4 regions of the Streptacidiphilus sp. EB103A genome follow, and region 2 is predicted to be linked to each of the others. Evidence: riboswitches for the same ligand, from Rfam matches in the RefSeq annotation. Region 2 holds a riboswitch; each other region holds the start of a gene.

Region 1 (5,111 bases), on a different contig from region 2:
TTCGGGGTGCCACGGGCCTTCGGTGCGCCCGGCGGCTACCCCATGCCCGGCTATGCGGCGGCCCCGGCGCCGGCCGCCTACCTGCCGGCCCAGCCGGGCCCCGGCTACGGCGGTTACGCGCCCGCCGCGCCGGGCGTCGGGTACGGCTACCCGGGCCCGGCGCAGCCCTGGCCGCAACCCCCGGCGTACGGCTACGGCTACGGCTACCCGCAGGCCCGGCCGTACCCGCAGCAGTACCCCCAGGCCCAGGCTCAGGCCCCCGTCCAGCCCCGGCCGCAACCGTCCGCGCCGTCCCCGTCCCCGCAGCCGCAGCCGCAGCCGCAGCCAGCGCAGCACCAGTCCCCACAGCCCCAGCCCTCGCAGACCTCCGACGCCCCCGCCGCCGTGGAACCCCCCGGCTGACCCAGCCGTCCACCGGCGCACACACACGGCGCGCGCACCATCCGTTCACGCCCTTGGCTGATCGCACCGGAACCATCGGGGGCCCCTCCCGCGTTGGACCTGTTGACCCCGCATGCAGCGTGCGGAGACGCCGACACAGCGTCAGGAGGCCCGCGGATGACAGACGGCATCTACCGCATGGCCGTGACCAGTGGCCACAGCCACCGCGACACGGTCACCCTCGCGGGACAGCAGGTCAGACACTGGCTGAAGGCCCAGCACTACGAGGACCCCGGCGCCGAGGACGGCCGCCACCGGGTCGGGGCGCAGGCCGTGCTGGACTGCGCCCTCAAGGACCGGGTCAGAGGCGCCAGCGGCGCCAAGGAGTCGGTGGCGCGCTGGCGACTACGCGAGTTCACGCCTCAGGGAATCTGGCAGACCTCACTGACGATCAGCACCCCTCCCACCGGCGGCACCTGGGTGCGCCTGGACGCCGAACAGCTGCCGGTACGCGGCGCCTCGGCGACCAAGGCCCCGGTCCCGGCCCTGGCCAGAGGCCTGCTGGACGTCCTGGCCGCTGCCGAGGGCGAGCACCAGGGCGCGGCCCGGGTGCACGGCATGCCCACCGTCATCGAACGCGGCGACGTCGACGAGGTGCTCGACGAACTCTGCGACCCCGACCGCCGGATGCCGATCGTCGTCGCCAGCACTCCCCCGCGTGTCGACTTCGACGACTGGCTGGCCGAGACCGTGGACCCGCTGCTGCGCGGCTGCGCCGGCCTCGCCGTGCTCTACGCGCTGGCCCCCGGCGCCGAGCGCGACTTCAACCGGGCCCTGGAGCACCACCGCGTCTACGGCGGCGCCGTCCGCACCTACCTCCCCGGCCTGGACCCGGCCTGGGCCCCCGAGGCCCAGCGGCACCGGGTGATGGGCCGGCACACCCTCGACACCGACCTGCGCCGCGCCTCGGGCCTGCTGGCCTGGCTGCCGCGCCGGCTCGCCGTCCAGTCCCCGTTGCCGGACGCCCTCGCCGGGCTGCCGCCGCTGCGCGCCCAGAACCTGCGCGGCGGATCGGCCCCCTGGTCGGAGGAGAGCGCGGACATCGCCGCGATCGACGGCGTCCAGCCCGGAAGCCTGCTGGTGGACCACCACGAGGAGGAGGTCCACGAGGAGCGGGCCCGCGCCGAGGAACTCCAGGAGGTGCGCCGCTGGCTCCGCGACGCCGAGGAGCGCGAGTCGCAGCTGGCCGCCGAGTACGACGAGCAGTACAGCGAGCTGCGCGAGGCCCGCACCCAGGTCAGGTCGCTGCGCGGGCGGCTGGCCGAGGCGGACGGCGGCGAGGGCGCGACCCGCGCCGAGCCGGCCGCGGGCCGGGTCGACCCGGTCTCCTTCGCCGAACTGATCGAACGGATCGGCGAGTTCCCGCTGCTCTCCTTCACCGGCGACCCCCGGCTGACCCGGGAGCTGGACGACCAGACCGACCACCCGACCTGGGTCAGGATGGCCTGGGACGCGCTGCTCGCCCTGCAGGACTACGCCGAGGCCGCGGTGCACGGCGAGTCCGGCGGCGACTTCCGCCGCTGGTGCGAGAACACCCCGGTCGACTGCCATGTCTTCCCGCCGCGCAAGGTGATCCGCGACGAGTCACGCACCGTCCGCACCAACACCAAGTGGAAGGGCGAGCGCGAACTCCCGGTCCCGGTCGAGGTCAACGCCGGCGGCAAGGTCTTCATGGGCGCCCACCTCCGGATAGGCGGTGGCGGCACCGCCCCCCGGCTGCACTACTTCGACGACTGCTCGGGGACGGGGAAGATCTACATCGGCTACATGGGCCTGCACCTGCGGAACACCAGGACCAACTGAGAAAGGAACGCACCCGGTGGCCGGACAGACCGACGGTCCCGGTGTCGGGGGGTTGTCACCGGGACCGTCGGAGTTCAGGGGTGCTCAGTTCTCCGGTACTCAGTTCTCCCGGGTCAGAGCGCGAGGCCGTGCTGGGACAGCCACAGCGCCGGGTCCACCGGCTCGCCGCCGCCGGGGCGCACCTCCAGGTGCAGGTGCGGGGCGTTGACGTTGCTGCCGGTCGCGCCGACCCGGCCGATGGGCTGACCGGCCGTCACCTCGCCGGAGCCGACGCCGATCACCGAGAGGTGGCAGTACCAGACCTCGGTGCCGTCGGCCAGGGTCTCCACCACGCGGTAGCCGTAGGCGCCGGCCCAGCCGGCCGAGGTGATGGCGCCGCTGCCGACCGCGGCGACCGGGGTGCCGGTCGGGGCGGTGAAGTCCTGCCCGGTGTGCAGCTGGGACCAGAGCGAGTCGGACTGGCCGAAGCCGGATCCGGCGACCGCCGAGGCGACCGGGGACACCAGGGTGCCGACGCCGCCGGCCGCGTTCTGCGCCTGTGTCACCGCGGCCTGGGCCGCCGCCTGCGCCGCCGCGGCCTGCCGGGCTGCCTCCGCCACCGCCTGGGTCGCGGCTTCCTGGGCGGCCTGCTCGACTGCCCGGGCCCGTTCCGCCGCCTCGTGTGCGGCCGCCTCACGGGCCGCCGCCTCCCTGGCTGCTGCTTCCCTGGCTTCTGCTTCCCTGACGGCTGTCTTGCGTGCCTCCGCCTCGACCGCCGCCTGGCGCCGGGCCGTGTCCTCCACGGTCGCCCGCTGCTGGGTGGCCTGGGTGCGGATCCGGTCGGCGAGGGCAGTGCCCGGGTCGCCGGTCGGTCTGGTGAGCGTCGCCGTCGCGCCGTGGGCCTGCTCCTGGGCGACCAGGGTGCTGCCCCCGGTCTCGCGTACGGCCGCCGACGCGGAAGGGGCCGCGAGCGCGACGGCTCCGGTGGCACCGACCGCCGCCATCGCCGCGAAGCCCAGCACCGCCGGGGCGCTGCGCTGCGGCGGAATCGGCTGTACGGGTGCCACGGGTGCCCAGGCGGGCGAGTTCGACGCCACGTTCGGCGTGCTCCTTTCCTTCCATCTCGCCGACCGGGTTAGCTGACGGGTTCGGAGAGGAAGGTCCCCTACGGCCAGTTTCGGCCGATTCACCCCTGCGTGCGTGGTTCCCCGGTTCCAGACAGGATTAGGCGACCGCGTACGACGCCGTCAAAGCAACGGCAGACCTTCGCACTGCGTTATTGAACGGTAATCCCAGTGACGGTTGATGCCAAGCAATCCCGGGGGTGCAGTTGAGTGCTCACGGAGCGGTACCGAGATTTGTCCGGTTCTGCCCCGTACTGACCACCCCTGAGTATGCATCAGCCCGACTGTTCTCACCTTCCCGCCAATCTCACCTTCCCGCCAATCTCACATTTGCGGCAGTCTCACCGGGACCGCAGATAGAGCCAGTCCACCAGGGTTCCGGCGAATCCGTCGGCGTCCAGGTTGCGCGCGTTGGCGAACTCGGACGGGTCCCCGGTGTCCGTCCTGGTGCCGTCCGGGCCGAGCAGCACCAGGGCGGGAATTCCGCTCTGCGCCAAGGAGACGTAGCGGGAGGCGAGTTGGGTGTTGCGGTCGTAGTGCCCGACATCCACCGTCACCAGGTGGTAGTTGCGGGCCAGGATCCGGTGCACCCCCCCGGTGTCCACCAGCGCGGACAGTGCCCGGCAGTCCTCGCACCAGGACGAGCCGAAGTCGAGCAGGACCGGCCTGCCGTCCGCCGAGGCCGCGGCAACGGCCGCTGCCACCGCGGCACTCGCGTCCGCCGAGGGGTCGTAGCCGTCCGGGACGGGGGCGAGGCTCACCGAGGGCAACGGCACGAACGGGTGGGCGTAGCCCACCTCACCGGCGCCGTGGGCGGCCCCGGGGGTGGCGGCGTCGCCCGGCGCGCCCCGGTGGCCCGGCGCCTGCCCGGTCACCGTCATGCAGCCGCCGAGCAGCAGCAACGTCCCAGCCGCACCGGCGATCGCGGCAATCCGTCGCCGAACCCCTCGCACGGCACTCCCTCCCACGCTCCACCCCCGCGACAGCGGAGGATCTTCCACGATCATGGGATCAGAGGAATGGAGCTTCCCGGGTGCAGCAACGCGGAAGGAGCGCCCCGATCACCCGTACGAGGGACGACCCCGGACGGCCCTACGCCGCCGTAGCCGGCTGTGGCGGCTACGCCAGGGTCAGATAGGCGAGGCTGCCGAGTCCCGCGACCGTGCAGTAGATCGCGAACGGCGTCAGCGTCCTGGTCTCGAAGTACTTGGTGAGGAACCGCACGGCGACATACCCGGCGACGAACGCCGCCACCGCGCCGGCCAGCACCTGGCCGCGGATGCCGTCGCCCTGATGCCCCATCAGCGAGGGCACCTTGAGCAGCGCGGCCGCGCCGATCACCGGGGTCGCCAGCAGGAAGGCGAAGCGGGCCGAGTCCTCGTGCCGCAGGCCCTTGAAGATGCCCGCGCTGATGGTCGCCCCGGAACGGCTGATGCCCGGCAGCAGCGCCAGGATCTGGGCGCAGCCGACGACCAGGGCCGAGCCCCAGCTCAGCTTGGTGATCCTGCGGTCGGAGAGCACGTCGGGGTGCACCTCCTCCTCGCCGAGGCCCGGCTCGACCGGGACCGCGTCCCCGGCCCTGCGCCGACCGGTCCCGCCGCGCTTGAGCCGCTCGGCGACGAACAGCACCAGCCCGTTGAGGGTCAGGAAGATCGCCGCCGGGATGGGCTTGCCCAGGTGCTCACGGAAGACCTTGTCCAGCGCGAGTCCGGCGATGCCGACCGGGATGGTCGCCACGATCAGCAGCCAGGCCAGCTTCTGGTC
Region 2 (5,111 bases):
TGGTTGACCTTCACCAGCAGGGCGTTGGCGGTGCCCTCCTTGATGCCGCGGGCCAGCCGGGTCGGGTTGGTGACGAACAGGTCGTCGCCGACGATCTGCACCTTGTCGCCGATCCTGCCGGTCAGCACGGTCCAGCCGGCCCAGTCGTCCTCGAACAGCGGGTCCTCGATGGAGACCAGCGGGTACGCGGCGACGAGCTCCTCGTAGTACTCGGTCATCTCGGCGGCCGAGCGGGACTTGCCCTCGAACTCGTACTTGCCGTCCTTGTAGAACTCGGACGCGGCGCAGTCCAGGGCCAGGGCGACGTCCTTGCCGGGGGTGTAGCCGGCCAGCTGGATGGCCTCGACGATGAGGTCCAGCGCCTCGCGGTTGCTGTCCAGGTTGGGGGCGAAGCCGCCCTCGTCGCCCAGACCGGTGGAGAGGCCGCGCTTCTTCAGCACGCTCTTGAGGGTGTGGTACACCTCGACGCCCCAGCGGACGGCCTCGGAGAAGGACTCCGCGCCGATCGGGGCGATCATGAACTCCTGGATGTCGACGTTGGAGTCCGCGTGCGAGCCACCATTGAGGATGTTCATCATCGGCACCGGCAGCACATGGGCGTTGGGGCCGCCCAGGTAGCGGAACAGCGGCAGGTCGCTGGCCTCGGAGGCGGCGTGCGCCACGGCGAGGGAGACACCGAGGATCGCGTTGGCGCCGAGGGAGGACTTGTCCGGGGTGGCGTCCAGGTCGAGCATGGCCTGGTCGATCAGGCGCTGCTCGGTGGCGTCGTAGCCGATCAGCTCCGGGCCGATCTGCTCGATGACCGCGAGCACGGCCTTCTCCACGCCCTTGCCGAAGTAGCGCGACAGGTCGCCGTCGCGCAGCTCCAGGGCCTCGAACGCGCCGGTCGAGGCGCCGGACGGAACGGCGGCACGACCGGTGCTGCCGTCGTCGAGGCCGACCTCGACCTCGACCGTGGGGTTGCCTCGTGAGTCGAGGATCTCCCGGGCTACGACGACGTCGATGGACGGCACAGGCATCTCCTAGGGGGGAATACAGGGGTGCTTACGACAAGAGCCTAGCCGCAGCCGGGGGCGGGGCCACCCGGACCTTCCGCCTGTCTCACAGGACGGAGCCCCTACTCACCAGTAGTTCACCTGGCGGGCAGGGGCTCCGTCCCTGAGCAGCTGAGCGCCGCACGGGGTCAGACGACCACGAGCTTCTGGCCGGGGAAGATCAGGTTCGGGTTCGCGCCGACGGTGGACTTGTTGTCCTTGTACAGCTCGGTCCAGCCGCCGCTGAGGTGCGCGGCGGCGGCGATGGCGGAGAGGGAGTCGCCCGACTTGACGGTGTAGTTGCCGTGGCCGACCTTCGGCGCAGCCGTGGTCGTGGTCGTGGTGCGCGTCGCGGGCTTGACGACCTTCGAGGCGGAGTCCGTGGCAGCGGTCGACCGGTGCTTGCCGGTACTGCTGCTCTGCGTGGTCGTGCTCGTCGTCGAGTCGGAGCTCGAGCTCGACGAGGACGAACTGGAAGAGGAGGACGAGCCCGCGGTGCTCACCGAGGCGGCGGCGCCGCCCTGGGTGAGTCCGGCCTTCGGCCCGCAGACCGGCCAGGCACCGGGCCCCTGCGAAGCCAGCACCTTCTCGGCTATCGATATCTGCTGGCCCTTGGTGGCGTGGTCCGCGGTGGACGCGTACTGGCCGCCGCCGTAGGCGCTCCAGGTGGAGGCGGAGAACTGCAGCCCGCCGTAGTACCCGTTGCCGGTGTTGATGGACCAGTCCCCGCCGCTCTCGCAGCTGGCGACCTTGTCCCAGGTGGAGACGGAGGCGGCAGAGGCGCTGGTCGCGCCGATCAGCGGCAGAGCTATGCCGGCGGTGCCGAGGCTCGCGGTCGCGACCAGGCGCTTGGTCTGACTGGTGCGCGGCTTGCGATGGCGTCCGGGCGTGTTGAAAGGCATGGCAGGTACCCTCTCCGACGCCTGCGAGGTGAGCTGTCGGGTTCGGGCCGTGAGGTAGCCCGGGCGCTGACGCGCCTTCACCCCAAGCCGCAGCCTTGAGAACTGCGGCAACTTACCTGGGTCCCCCGCTCCTGCCCAATCCTGAAGTTCGAGTTCCGCTCCCCGGCTGGACAGGACTCGGCGTCCCGCGGAGCGGCCGCCCGCGCATGCAGGCGTTCCGGGAAGGCTAGACATATCAGCTGCTTAATCACAAGCCCATCCCGTCACACAAGGAGCGACAAATCACCCAGATCGGACCAGCCTTGGATCAAAGCTTCCGGGTCAGCACCCGCATCAAGCAGTCGCTTCTGGCGCGCCTCGGCCCCGCCAGTGAACCCGATGAACTTGACCCCAGCCTCAGCCGCCGCACTCACATCAGAGGGGGCGTCACCAATGAAGACGCAGTGCCCTGCATCCCCCAACGGCCCCAGCGACTTGAGCGCCTCCAGCAGAAGATGCGGGTTCGGCTTCATCAGGTGCGGATCATCCGGCCGACCGAAGACTTGCTCCGCCTGGATCGCCCCCACCTTCACCCCGTCACGACACAGATAATCCACGATGGCCGCTGCCGCATTGTTGCTGACGATCCTCACCGTCTTCCCCAGGGCAATCAGGCCCGATATCGCCTCGGAAGCACCGGGCGTCGCCCGCGCCGACTTGACCGCCATCCGTTCGGCGCCGGAGAGCCAATCGTGGAACTGACGGGTCAGGAGACGAATCTCCCCATCGGACGCCCCACGGCTCAGCAGCGCACCAGGAAGCCTTCTGAGGAGTAGGTGCGGATCATCCATCCCTGCGAGATCCGGCGGCAGATCCGCCCCAGCCCTGGCGAGCCGTCCTCGAAGATCCTCTGCCACACCCACGGCGGTCAAACTGGCGAAAACCGAGCAAATGGGTCCGTCGAAATCAAGTAGGACCACGGACGCCGCAGACAACATCCGGGCTGCCGCACCATGTTGTACCGACAATGCAGCCACTCGCTCTCATGGTCCACGGGTCCACGTACCCTAGGAGTGCACGGCCTGACCCGCCGTCACCCGATTCACGGTACGCCCGAGCACCCCGAGGAACGCACAGGTTCAACGATGGCAAGGCTCAACTTCCTCCGACGCGGCTGCGGTGCCACTCGCGCAGAGCAGTTGCGATCTGCCGGCGGTCGGGGGTGCGCTCCAGTTGCAACGGCGCGGCGGCACGCTGCAGCGCGCTCTCGATACGGGCGACGGCCCGGGCGAATACACCCTCCTCGATCAGCGCTCCGAGACTGGATGCAGCACGAAGGATGTCTGGATAGATCGACTGCGCCCGCTCATAGGCCAGATAGATCGGGAGATCGGCCCGGATACCCTCGGTCAGCCCTGGCCGAGCAGCATCCAGGCTTGCTTTCCAGGACCCGATCACGGAGTCGAACTGTGAAGCCGGGTACCCCATACGCACCATATGTGTGGAAATGTCATAAATCGGATCACCCGTCATCGCAAACTCCCAATCGATGACGCTCACCCGATCCTGCGGGCCTACTACAAGGTTTCCGCGGTGCAGGTCAGTGTGAAGAAGGCAGAACGGTCTCCGCTTGAGCCTGGGGATACGGTCGACGAATCTCTGCAGCGCGTGTTCCGGAAGTCCGAGTCGTTCCAGCAGAGGGTGCAACTTCTCTCTGACCAGCGGCTCGACGTCCCGCTGGGCAAAGGTCGCGAGCCGCCTGATGAAAGCCGAGGAGTCATCCCCACTTGGCCAATCGCTGGGGACTCTGGGCAGGTCGACCTCCTGCACCTTGGCCATGGCTGCAAAGATTCCCACGATCTCGTCCAAGAGCGGGGATGGGAGTGCGCTGCCACGCGGGTAGACCGCATCGAGGGTATCCCCCTCGATGAACAGCAAGACCAGAGGCTCTTCCTCGATCCCAGCCCCAGGCTGTCGGGCCGGCCTGAGCGGCTGCGGGGAAAGGTCAGCCAGGTGCGGGCTCGACTTGCTCACGTACTGGAGCACTTCATACTCGTCGTTCCACATCCGTGGCACCAACGGCAGCGTATCCCGACGCTCACGCACGAGGACCGAAGCACTTGATTCAAGTCCGACCGCGAGCGCCTGGGATGGGGACAGGCTTACCCGGTGGTTCCTATGTGACAGTCCGTTGAGCAGGACCGTTCGCGAAGCCACGGCGTCTCTGACGTCACGCCACACCTGATCCGCCGAGGGCGGGACATCACCCGCAATCACGGCCGACCCTTCAAGGACGTGCAGCTTTGCGATACTCCTCATCCTCCTCAGTCTCCAGAGGCCACCAAAATGTACGGCACCAGATCAAACCGTAGAGGAGAGTCGAACGAGCCACTGGTAGGCAACGGTCGCGTTACACCCGTTCCAGTGACCTCCTCCCCGCAGTCATCTCCCGGAACCACCGCACGGGATCAGTCAAGCGGCTTGGGACGCAGAGCGATGGTGTCCCAGAGGGAGTCGAACCACACCCGGGACTCAGCTACGGCGTTAGGGCGCTGCACAACCACATTGGCGTCCAATCCCATGAAGTCGTAGATCTCCAGTTCCTCCATGCCCGAGCCGCTCTGCATCGGCACCAGGACCCGTATCCGGTGGACCTTGTACCAGCCGCGAAGGGCCAGATCCTCGTTGATGACGTACAGCTTCACCTGCGGCGTCATAGCTGGCACCGTTCGAATTTCCAGGCTGGCGTCGAGCACGATCTGCCGCGAGCGGAGTTCCTCCACGGCCTGTGTCAGCGCGTCGATGGAGCGAGATGCGATGCCGCGCAGCCGGTCGAGGGGGCGGGGGTCCTCCGGATCGTCGACGGCACGTGGAACTGCGAGACGGTCCAACTCAGGGAGCAGAAGCCTGATGTGAAGGCTGTCGGGAGGAGTCGAGCCGGGGAGCCACAAGCGGACCAGCTTCGGCGTCAGCTCCTTCGCGAGGGTCTCCGCAGTGAAACCGAAGAAATCTATGGTGACGTGGGGAGCCTGCAGGGCCTGCTCCAAGTGGGGGCTCAGAGCCAGGATGGCCGGCTCCAACTCGTCCTCGTCCGCATCGACATCCGGCACTGCCCCGGCGACAAAGGTTCCGCTTCCCCTGATGGACTGGACGAGGCCCTCCTCCTGGAGCACCTTCAGGGCCTTCTGGACCGTGT
Region 3 (5,111 bases), on a different contig from region 2:
GGTTCGCGGCGGCAGCGAAGGCCATGTTGACGTCCACACCCACCGCCCAGGGCAGCTCGCACTCGGCGTCGGTGAGCAGTTCCGGATCACGGATCCACTCGTAGGCCTCCTCGTCGAGTACCTCGCCCTCGGCCCGGCCGACCGCGACCGGGTGCTCGTCGGGGGCCTCCGGCGGGGCCGGGTCGACCGCGACCGCGAGCGAGCCGGGGACCGGGCCGGACTGCCAGACGCCGTCCTCGCCGCGCACCGCACGGGTGGGCGGGCGCAGCGCGGACATCAGCTCCAAGCCGGAGACAGCGGTGGAGCCGCGCGGCGTGATCACCCGGGTCGCGTACTCGCCCAGCACCTGGGCGAGTTCGGGCGGCGGCAGGGTCGCGGCGTCGTTCCAGGCGCGGGTGTCCAGTGCCTCCCAGGGCAGTACCGCGAGTTGGACGCAGTGGCGCCGGCCGCCCTCGGCCGGGCGGTAGATCCGGGCCCAGGGGCCGAACCCACGCTTCGTCAACTGCCACTTGGCCTTGGTCAGTTGCTTGATGACGGGGTGGTTGTCGGGGAGCCGCAGGCCGCGCCGGTCCGCGAGTTCCAGCGGCAGCCCGAGGGATTCGGCGGCCGCTGCGGTGAGGACGACCAGGGGGTCGCCGTCCCGGCCGGAGCGGTGCAGTCGGGGCGAGCCGATCTGAGCCTGCGTCAGAGTCCAGTCCACCAGCGCGGGAAGAGTACGGGCCGGGCAGTCCAGGACCAGGCCGCCGATGCCGTAGGCGGTCCCGTCGCCGTCCAGGACCAGGAGCGGGCCGTTGGCGAAGCGGCGCTCGGCCTGCTCGTCGGAGAGCGGCACCGGGGCGGGGCGGGAGCCGCGCGACTCGGACCGCGCGGGCGGCGCCGGGACGGGAACGGGCGCGGGCACCTTCTCAGCCGCAGCCTCACCCTCGGCCTCGCCGGGGAAGCGCTGCGCGAGGCCCTCCAGCAGGCGGCGGTACGCCTCCCGCTTGGCACCCGACGGCTCGCTGCGGCCCTCCTCCCATGCCTGCACCGAGGCCGGCCGGGTTCTCAGTGCCTGGGCGACCGCCGCCTCGGTGAGCCCGGCGGCCCGCCGCAGCCGCACCCGCTCTTCCGGGACCGGCAGGACCTGGCCCGACTGCACCGCGGCCAGCAGCGCGTCGACGCCCGCGAACAGCGGGTCCGGCTGGTCGGGCATGGTGCGGGCTCTCCTTCGAACGACGGCCTGGCGGCGTCCCTGGATGCTAACGCAGCGGAGGGGCCGTTCAACGGACCGCCGGTCGCAGCGGGCAGACTGTCGTTCGTGAAGCCCACAGCAGAGCAGCTCGCCGCCGCCCCCGACCTGACCATCCCCGATGTGATCGCTCCCGGACTGCGGGTGCTGTTCTGCGGTATCAACCCCGGGCTGTGGTCCGGGGCCACCGGCCACCACTTCGCGCGCCCCGGCAACCGCTTCTGGCCCGCGCTGCACCTCAGCGGGTTCACCCCGCGCCGGCTGCAGCCGGAGGAGCAGCAGGAACTGCTGGGTTTCGGCCTGGGCATCACCAATGTCGTCGCCCGGACCACCGCCAAGGCCGACGAGCTGACCGCCGAGGAGTACCGGGAGGGCGGGGTGGCGCTACGCGAACGGGTGGAGCGGCTGCGCCCGCAGGCGCTAGCCGTGCTGGGCATCGGCGCCTACCGGGTGGCGTTCGACGCGCCCCGAGCCGCGGTCGGCCCGCAGTCCTCCGCCCTCGGCGGGACGGCGGTGTGGGTCCTGCCCAATCCCAGCGGCCTCAACGCCCACTACACCCTGGACGCCATCGCCGAGCGCTTCCGCGAGCTGCGGCTCAGCCTGGACGGAACTCCCTCAGGGGCGCGGCCGGACCGGCCGCGCCCCTGACGGGTGGAGATGATGTCGCGTCAGCTGGTCAACAGGTCAGCTGATGCGGCCCGCGAAGGCGGGGGCCCAGTTGCTGATGGTGTCCGTCTTCACGCCGGAGCTCGGGTTGGCGGCCTCGACGTACTCGCCGTTGCCGACGTACATCGCCACGTGGTAGGCGCCGGACGCGGTGCCGTCGCTGGACCAGAACAGCAGGTCGCCGACCTGGAGCGAGTCCAGGGAGACCCGGGTGCTGGCGGTGGCCTGCTCCTCGCTGGTGCGCGGAGCGGAGATGCCGGCCTTGGCCAGGGCGGCCTGGACCAGGCCGGAGCAGTCCCAGCCCGCGTCGCTGGTGCCGCCGTAGACGTAGGACTCGCCGACCTTCGACAGCGCGAAGGCGGCGGCCGCGGCCATGCCGCTGCTGGAGCTGGTCGAGGTGCTGCTCGCGGTGGTGGTACTGGAGCTGGAGCCGCTGCTGGACGTGGTGGCCGAGGCGTCGGTGGCCGTCGAGTCCGAGCTGCTGCTGGAGGAGGTCGAGCCCGAGGCGCTGCCCAGGGTCAGCTTCTGGCCCGGGTAGATCACGTTGGGGCCCGAGGTGAGCACGGAGCGGTTCAGCGCGTAGAGGCGCTGCCAGCCGCCGGAGACGTGCTCCTTGGTCGCGATCGTCGACAGCCAGTCGCCCGCGGCCACGGTGTAGCTGCCGCTGCTCGCGGTGGACGAGGAGGACGTGTCCGAGGAGGAGGACGAGTCCGAGGAGCTGGACGTGTCCGAGGACGAGCTGCTGGAGGAGGTCGAGGAGGAGCTCGAAGAGGAGCCGGCGGAGGACGAGGTGTTCACCGAGGCGGCCGCGCCGCCCTGGGTGAGACCGGCCTGCGGCCCGCAGACCGGCCAGGCGGACGGGCCCTGCGAGGCCAGGACCTTCTCCGCGACCGCGATCTGCTGGTCCTTGGTGGCCTGGTCGGCGGTGGCGGCGTACTGGGTGCCGCCGTAGGCGGCCCAGGTGGACGCCGAGAACTGCAGGCCACCGTAGTAGCCGTTGCCGGTGTTGATGCTCCAGTTGCCGGTGCTCTCGCACTGCGCCACGGCGTCCCAGGTGGAGACGCTGGCGGCGGAGGCACTGCCGGCGGTGACGAGCGGGACGGTGAGGCCGACGCCGGCCAGTCCGGCCGAGGCGATGAGGCGCTGGGCGGTGGTGCGTCGGGGCTTCGGAGCGCGGTGACGCCCGTGGACGGACAGCATGAAGCAGCGTTTCCTCTCCCACGCCTACGAGGTGAGCTGTCGGATTCGGGCTGGAGTTGCCCGGTCGTGCGCAGCACGACTTCACCCCAAGCCACGTCGACGACCAAGGTCGACGTGGCGGCTTACCTGGTTCCCCCGCTCCTGCCGTGGTGCGGTAGCTGGTGTCGCAACTTCTCCGGCGGCAGGACTCGGCGTTCCGGAGATGTCGGTTCCGCTTAAGTGCGAACGCCAGAAAGGTAGACAGACCTTGATTGAAACCACAACAGACTGTGGGATCCGTCACGCCGCCGTTCCATGATTCACAGGTTCCCGACCCGGTTCGCCGCACCCAGTCACACGTCCGGAGGATCGGACGCGCCCGAGCGGATAGCGTAGGAACCCGGCCCTCTCACGACCTCTGGGCCGGGCAGACCCGACGACAGGGCAGATCCGACGACAGGGCGGAGCGGCGATGCCGACGACGACCGGACCGGAGAGCACCAAGCGACCGGTGATCGTGACCGTGGACGACGACCCGGCGGTGTCCCGGGCTGTCGCCAGGGACCTGCGGCGCCGCTACGGCGAGGGCCATCGTATCGTCAGGGCCGAGTCGGGCCCCTCGGCGCTGGAGGCGCTGCGGGAGATGAAGCTGCGCGGCGAGCTGGTCGCGGTGCTGCTGGCCGACCACCGGATGCCGGAGATGAACGGCATCGAGTTCCTGGAAGCGGCCATGGACATCTACCCCCAGGCCCGCCGGGTGCTGCTGACCGCCTACGCGGACACCGGCGCCGCCATCGACGCCATCAATGTGGTGGACCTGGACCACTACCTGCTCAAACCGTGGGACCCGCCCGAGGAGAAGCTCTACCCGGTCCTGGACAGCCTGCTGAAGGCCTGGCTGGCCGACGACCCGCACCAGGTGGACGAGACCAAGGTGGTCGGGCACCGGTGGTCGGCCCGCTCCTCCGAGGTCCGCGAGTTCCTGGCCCGCAACCAGGTCCCCTACCGCTGGTACCCGGTCACCGAGGCCGAGGGCCGGCAGCTGCTGGCGGCCGCCGGCGAGGACGGGGAGCGGCTGCCCGTGGTGATCACCACCGACGGCGACGCCCTCGTCGAGCCCAGCAACGAGGAGCTGGCCCAGCGGGTCGGCCTCTCCACGACCCCCGCCGCCGACTTCTACGACCTCATCGTCATCGGCGGCGGCCCGGCCGGTCTGGGCGCGGCCGTGTACGGGGCCTCCGAGGGCCTGCGCACCGTCCTGATCGAGCGCACCGCCACCGGCGGCCAGGCCGGGCAGAGCTCCAGGATCGAGAACTACCTCGGCTTCCCGGACGGGGTCTCCGGCTCGCAGCTCGCGGACCGGGCCCGCCGCCAGGCCACCAAGTTCGGCGCTGAGATCCTGACCGCCCGTGAGGTGACCGGCTTCGAGATCTGCGGCTCGGCCCGGACGGTCCGCTTCGCGGACGGCAGCGCCATCTCCGCGCACACCGTCATCCTGGCCACCGGCGTCGCCTACCGGCAGCTGACCGCCCCCGGCATGGAGGAGCTGACCGGCCGCGGCATCTTCTACGGCTCCGCGCTGACCGAGACGGTGGGCTGCGCCGGCCAGGACGTCTACATCGTCGGCGGCGCCAACTCCGCCGGGCAGGCCGCGGTCTTCCTGTCCAGGGGCGCCAAGTCGGTCACCATGCTGGTCCGCGGCGAGTCGCTGACCGCCTCCATGTCGCACTACCTGATCCAGCAGGTCGAGGCCGACCCGGTGATCACCGTCCGCACCGGGACCGAGGTCGTCGCCGCGCACGGCGAGGACCATCTGGAGCGGCTGACCCTGCTCGACACCGCGACCGGCCGCACCGAGGAGGTCGACGCGCAGTGGCTGTTCGTCTTCATCGGCGCGGTGCCGATGACCCAGTGGCTCGACGGGGTGGTGGTGCGCGACGACCACGGCTTCGTCCTGGCCGGTCCGGATCTGGGCGAGGCCGGGCAGCGCTCCGGCGGCTGGCCGCTGGACCGTCCGCCGCACCATCTGGAGACCAGC
Region 4 (5,111 bases), on a different contig from region 2:
CGGCTACGACCGGCACTTCGCGCTCTGCGAGCGCTTCGGCATCGACATGGTCCCGGTGCCGATGACGGAGTCCGGGCCGGACATGGACGTGGTGGAGGCGCTGGTCGCCGGGAACGCGTCGGTCAAGGGCATCTGGTGCGTCCCGAAGTACAGCAACCCGGACGGGACCTGCTACAGCGACGAGACCGTGGCCCGGCTGGCCGCGATGGAGACCGCCGCCCCCGACTTCCGGGTCTTCTGGGACAACGCCTACGCCGCCCACCACCTCACCGACGAGCTGGTGGAGATCGCCGACCTGCTCGCGGCCTGCGAGGCCGCGGGCAACCCGGACCGGGTGTTCGTGTTCGGCTCGACCTCCAAGATCACGGTGGCCGGCGCGGGCGTGGCCTTCTTCGGCTCCTCGGCCGCCAATGTGCAGTGGCTGCTGGGCAACAACGCCAAGCGGTCCATCGGGCCCGACAAGGTCAACCAGCTGCGGCATGTGATGTTCCTGCGCGACGCGGACGGTGTGCGGGCCCACATGGAGCGTCAGCGGGCCCTGCTGCAGCCGAAGTTCGAGGCGGTGCAGCGCATCCTGGAGGCCGAGCTGGGCAGCACCGGCCTGGCTGCGTGGACGACCCCCAAGGGCGGTTACTTCGTCAGTCTTGAGGTCGCCGAGGGGTGCGCGAAGGAGGTCGTCCGCCGCGCCGCCGGAGCCGGAATCGTGCTCACCCCGGCCGGCGCCACCCACCCGTACGGCGACGACCCGCGCGACGCGGTGATCCGGATCGCGCCCAGCTACCCGACCCTGGAGGAGCTGGAGCAGGCGATCCTCGGCCTGACCGCCTGCGTGCGGGTGGTCGGGTACGAGCAGCAGTTGGCGGTGTAGCGGGCCCCGGACCCGGGGCGGCCTCAGCGCGGGGCCCCGCGCTGCCGCGGATGGGCCCGGGGCAGCGCCAGCGCGGAGAGCGCCGCGGCGACCGTGCCGGCGGCGGCCGGGCAGCACCAGTCGACCAGCGAGGTGGCGGCGGCGCCGACGACCACCGCCGCCAGGCGGACGGCCGGCCAGCGGTCCTGGCGGAGCAACTCGCGCCGCCCGGCCCGGCCCAGCAGGCCGGTGTAGGTGCCGGTGAAGTAGGTCGTGGGCACCTCCCAGGTCTGCGCCTGCAGGCCCATGGCCAGGGCCACCGCGACGATCAGCACCAGCTGGGCCGGCAGTGACCGGCCGGACCCCAGCGCCCAGGCCGCCGCGGTGGCAGCGAGCAGCCCGGTCCCGACCGCCAGCAGGGCGCGCACCGGCACCCGGGGCCGGGCCCGGCCCGCCGCCGCGGCGCCGAACCCGTACCCGGCCAGCGACGCCAGGGCTCTGGGCACGACCCGGTGGTCACCGGACCCGACCGAGGCTCCGACCAGGACCAGGTTCCCGGTCATCACCCCGGCGAAGATCTTGCCCAGGCAGAGGAACGCGAAGGCGTCGGCGGCCCCGGAGGCGGCGGAGAGCACCAGGTGCACCGGCTCGTCCTGGGTGGTGGGCTGGGCGGGCTGGGCAGAAGGCATGGCGGCGGTGGAACTCATGGGGCCATTGTTTCCCGAGGGGCCGTCCGGTGGTGGCCGCCGGGCCGGGGCGGCCTGTCGCACCGGCTCAGAGGCGCCCGTACCAGACGGCGTCGGTCCAGATGTGTTCCAGCCGGACGTCGGCACCGGGGTGGGGCGCGTGCCAGACCTGGTTGTTCCCGGCGTAGATCGCCACGTGGTAGACGCGCCGGCCGTCGTGGAAGAAGACCAGGTCGCCGGGGAGCCGGTCGCTGCTCGGGATGTGGGTGGTGTTGTCGTACTGGGCCTGGGCGGTGCGCGGCAGTTGGGCGCCGGCCTGGTGGTAGGCGAAGAGGGTCAGGCCCGAGCAGTCGAAGCTGTCGGGGCCGGCCGCCCCGTAGCGGTAGGGGGCGCCCTGTTTGGAGGCGGCCACGGTCAGGGCCTTGGCCTGCAGTGTGGTTGCTTCTGCGGTCGGCGGTGCCAGGCCGGCGGTGGCGAGCACCGACAGGGTCACGACGGTGACGACGCCGGCTCGGATGCGCCCTGGATGAGGGCGCGCTGCGGTTTTCGAGGTTGTCGAGGACTTCGAGGACTCGGTCACGCGGGTTCCTCCGGAACCGCCTACGGAAGGTGTCCTGTCGGGTTCGGGCTCCGAAAGCTGCCCGGCCACCGCAGTGGCTGCACCCCAAGGGACGGTCCTGTTCAGGCCGTCCCGCCGTACTCGGGTCTCCCGCTCTCGCCGATGGGTGGGTGCGGAACTGACGTCCGACCGGCGGCGAGACTGAGCGTCCGGGCGGACCGCCCCGCCACGGCGGCGGGGACTTGTTCGGTCAGCCGTCAGTATTGCGACGTTGGGATCCGGTCTTCTCGGTGGACGGACGGGCCGGCGCGAGCGGCGGTGCGAAGTAGCACGGCTGGCGGTGACTCTGGGTGATCGTGATGGCGGTGCTGCGGACTTCATGCAGCCCGGCAGGAAAAATATTCTTTGCCCATTTCGGTATCAGGCTGTGAGCAGCCAGAACGCGGACGGTTCGGGTCGCGGTGCCACTCGATTGCCGGATGTCCCGGCCACACCTGTTCGAGTGAAGTCGAGTTCCGGGGGCGGGCGTTCGGCGATGGGGGCCTGGGCGAGGGTTGCGCCGTCCGCGCGGCCCGGGTCGTCGGCCCGAAAGAGTGCGACTGGCCCGGCGTGTCGCGACGTGAACAGGACGATTCTGTGACCGTTTCATGATGTTACGTCAGTGAATCAGGGGGAATCAGCGGCCCATGACAATGAGTGACCAAGAAGCTGAACTGGCGCTCCAGCGCCTCGTCGCACAGGCGGGCTTCTGGTCGGCCGCCGAGCCCGGCGTGGAGCCGGCCATGGACGACGAGCAGCCTCTGGAGACGCTGCTGCGATGGTGGGGCCGGCTGCGCTTCCCCGATCCGGAGTTCCCCGAGATTCCGCCGCAGGGCCGGTCCGAGCGGGGCGGGGTCTGGCCGCGCGGGTAGGTCGGGGGTGGGTCGGGGCAACGGATCGGCGCTGGATGCCTTGTGGCTGATGGCCGGGGTGTGATAGCTATGCCAGAAGGAAACTGACGGACCGTCAGATGGAGTTGCCGGCCCGGACCGTCCGACGCCTTTCCCGCCGCAGGATCTGACCGCCCAGGAGGCCCCTGATGGAGTTCGGCATCTTCCTGAATGGATTCGTGCCCGGCCCGGCCGCGCACGACCGCCCTTCCGAGCACCTCGCTCTCAAGCGGGAGTTGGACCTGGCCGTCAAGGCGGACAAGCACAACTGGAAGTACGTCTGGTTCGGCGAGCACCACACCCTCACCGAGTACAGCCACATGTCGGCCCCCGAGGTGGCGATGGGCTACGTCGCCGCGAAGACCGAGCAGATCCACCTGGGCACCGGCATCAACAGCCTCTCGCCGCGCAAGGAGCATCCCGTCCGCTACGCCGAGCGCGCGGCGATGCTGGACCACATCACCGAGGGCCGCTTCGAGTGGGGCACCGGACGCGGCGCGGGCAGCCATGAGGTGGCCACCTTCGGGATCATGGACACCGAGTCGACCCGGGCCGAGTGGGACGAGGTCTCCCGCGAGGTCGTCAGGATGTGGGAGCAGTACGACTACTCCTTCCAGGGCGAGCACTTCACCGTGCCCACCCCGCACAACATCCTGCCCAAGCCCTACGGCCACTCGCACCCGCCGATCTGGATGGCCTGCGGGAACCCCGGCTCCTTCGCCAAGGCCGGATCGCTGGGCATCGGCGGCATCGCCTTCAACTTCGAGCCGATCTACAACCTCAAGGGCCGGATCGAGGCCTACAAGGAGGCCGCGGAGAACCCGGTCGAGATCCTCGGCGACTACCAGAACAACAACGTGATGATGACCAACGGCGTGATCTGCCTGAGCGACCGCCGACGGGCCCGGGAGATAGCCCTGTCGGCGGGCCTGGGCTACCTGGTGACACTGGTCAACCTGTACCACGACACCATGCCCAAGTCGCTGGACGGCATCACCTGGCCGGACGCGCCGATCCACCTCGGCGCGCTGGGCGGTGAGGAGTTCCTGGACGAGCTGATCGCGGGCGGCTACCTGCTCTGCGGGACCCCCGACGAGGTGTGCGAGCAGGTGGCCGCGTACCAGCAGGTCGGCTGCGACCAGCTGGTGTTCGGCGTCACGGGTGGGCTGTCGCACGAGGAGAGCCTGGAGATGATCGAGCTCTTCGGCGAGCAGGTCATCCCGAACTTCGACAGCGCCCCGGAACACTCCACCGCGGTCTACCGCCGCGGCGCCGCCGGCCCCAAATACCCGCCCTACAACAACCCGGTCGACCCGTCCCTGCGGCACACCGTGCTTCCTCCGGCGGCGATCATCCAGCTGCCTGAGTGAGCGAGCGGGTGAGCTGCTGACAGCTGCGGCTCGGCCCTGGCGGGGTGGGGGAGGCGGGGCGTTTCCGCTGGTCGGCGGCAGCTGTAGGTGGCTTACATGGCGCCACCGTTGCCGCCCGCCCCCGCCCGTGGCTTGTTGCTGTTGCTCGCTCCGCTCGCGGGCCAACAGCAGCGGGGGAGCCGGGTCGGGGCCGGGCGCCGTTGCCGGGCTGGGGTCGTGGGTGGGGTGTGCAGAAACGGTTCTGTGGCAGGGCTTCGGGCGAACCGGGGTCACTTTTGGGACACCGGGGCACTTTTGGTACGCCTAGACCGGGGCAAATGGGGCATTGCTGCATGATCAAGTGACACCTTGTCCCGAAAGTGACCCCGGTTCCCCTTTGGGTCGGGCTTTTCGGGTCACTGGCCATGCTTTTGGGTCACTCCCCCGACGCCCAATCCGGACATTGCGGGCAGAAGGCGTCGGATGAGTGACCCGAATGTATAGGGAGTGACCCCAAACCAGCCAACCCCACGGAAGGAACGTTTCTGCACGCCCCACCTCCAACCGGCCCGCCGCCCGGCAACGGCGGGCCGCCCGAACCCTCCCGCTCCTGTCGCCGCGAGCGAAGCGAGCAACAGCAACAAGCCACGGACGTGCCACTCGGCAATGATGGCGCCATGTAAGCCACCTACCGTTTCCGCCGCCCGGCAACGGCGAGAACCCGCACCCCCCTCCTCGCCC

What was found. A riboswitch is a leader RNA that binds a small molecule or an ion and turns the genes downstream of it on or off. The one in region 2 is predicted to bind cyclic di-AMP.
Region 1: linked by a shared signal. The riboswitch ahead of ABH941_RS38380 (M23 family metallopeptidase) and the one ahead of ABH941_RS35560 (transglycosylase family protein) in region 2 are both predicted to bind cyclic di-AMP.
Region 3: linked by a shared signal. The riboswitch ahead of ABH941_RS10585 (transglycosylase family protein) and the one ahead of ABH941_RS35560 (transglycosylase family protein) in region 2 are both predicted to bind cyclic di-AMP.
Region 4: linked by a shared signal. The riboswitch ahead of ABH941_RS26375 (C40 family peptidase) and the one ahead of ABH941_RS35560 (transglycosylase family protein) in region 2 are both predicted to bind cyclic di-AMP.

The regions. Positions count from the first base shown of each region.
Region 1 is NZ_JBGCAQ010000034.1:17,021-22,131, forward strand. It holds gene ABH941_RS38370 (PrsW family intramembrane metalloprotease) at 1-402, shown strand, start outside; gene ABH941_RS38375 (hypothetical protein) at 559-2,244, shown strand; gene ABH941_RS38380 (M23 family metallopeptidase) at 2,358-3,320, opposite strand; cyclic di-AMP (ydaO/yuaA leader) riboswitch at 3,333-3,464, opposite strand; gene ABH941_RS38385 (thioredoxin family protein) at 3,689-4,300, opposite strand; gene ABH941_RS38390 (undecaprenyl-diphosphate phosphatase) at 4,467-5,111, opposite strand, start outside.
Region 2 is NZ_JBGCAQ010000027.1:94,919-100,029, reverse strand. It holds gene eno (phosphopyruvate hydratase) at 1-1,013, opposite strand, end outside; gene ABH941_RS35560 (transglycosylase family protein) at 1,184-1,936, opposite strand; cyclic di-AMP (ydaO/yuaA leader) riboswitch at 1,940-2,097, opposite strand; gene ABH941_RS35555 (HAD family hydrolase) at 2,200-2,952, opposite strand; gene ABH941_RS35550 (phosphotransferase family protein) at 3,071-3,982, opposite strand; gene ABH941_RS35545 (GntR family transcriptional regulator) at 4,384-5,111, opposite strand, start outside.
Region 3 is NZ_JBGCAQ010000005.1:302,910-308,020, reverse strand. It holds gene ABH941_RS10595 (transcriptional regulator) at 1-1,192, opposite strand, end outside; gene mug (G/U mismatch-specific DNA glycosylase) at 1,289-1,876, shown strand; gene ABH941_RS10585 (transglycosylase family protein) at 1,913-3,094, opposite strand; cyclic di-AMP (ydaO/yuaA leader) riboswitch at 3,101-3,261, opposite strand; gene ABH941_RS10580 (FAD-dependent oxidoreductase) at 3,546-5,111, shown strand, end outside.
Region 4 is NZ_JBGCAQ010000016.1:177,920-183,030, forward strand. It holds gene ABH941_RS26365 (aminotransferase class I/II-fold pyridoxal phosphate-dependent enzyme) at 1-868, shown strand, start outside; gene ABH941_RS26370 (DUF1275 family protein) at 892-1,554, opposite strand; gene ABH941_RS26375 (C40 family peptidase) at 1,622-2,050, opposite strand; cyclic di-AMP (ydaO/yuaA leader) riboswitch at 2,116-2,275, opposite strand; gene ABH941_RS26380 (hypothetical protein) at 2,779-3,003, shown strand; gene ABH941_RS26385 (LLM class flavin-dependent oxidoreductase) at 3,171-4,391, shown strand.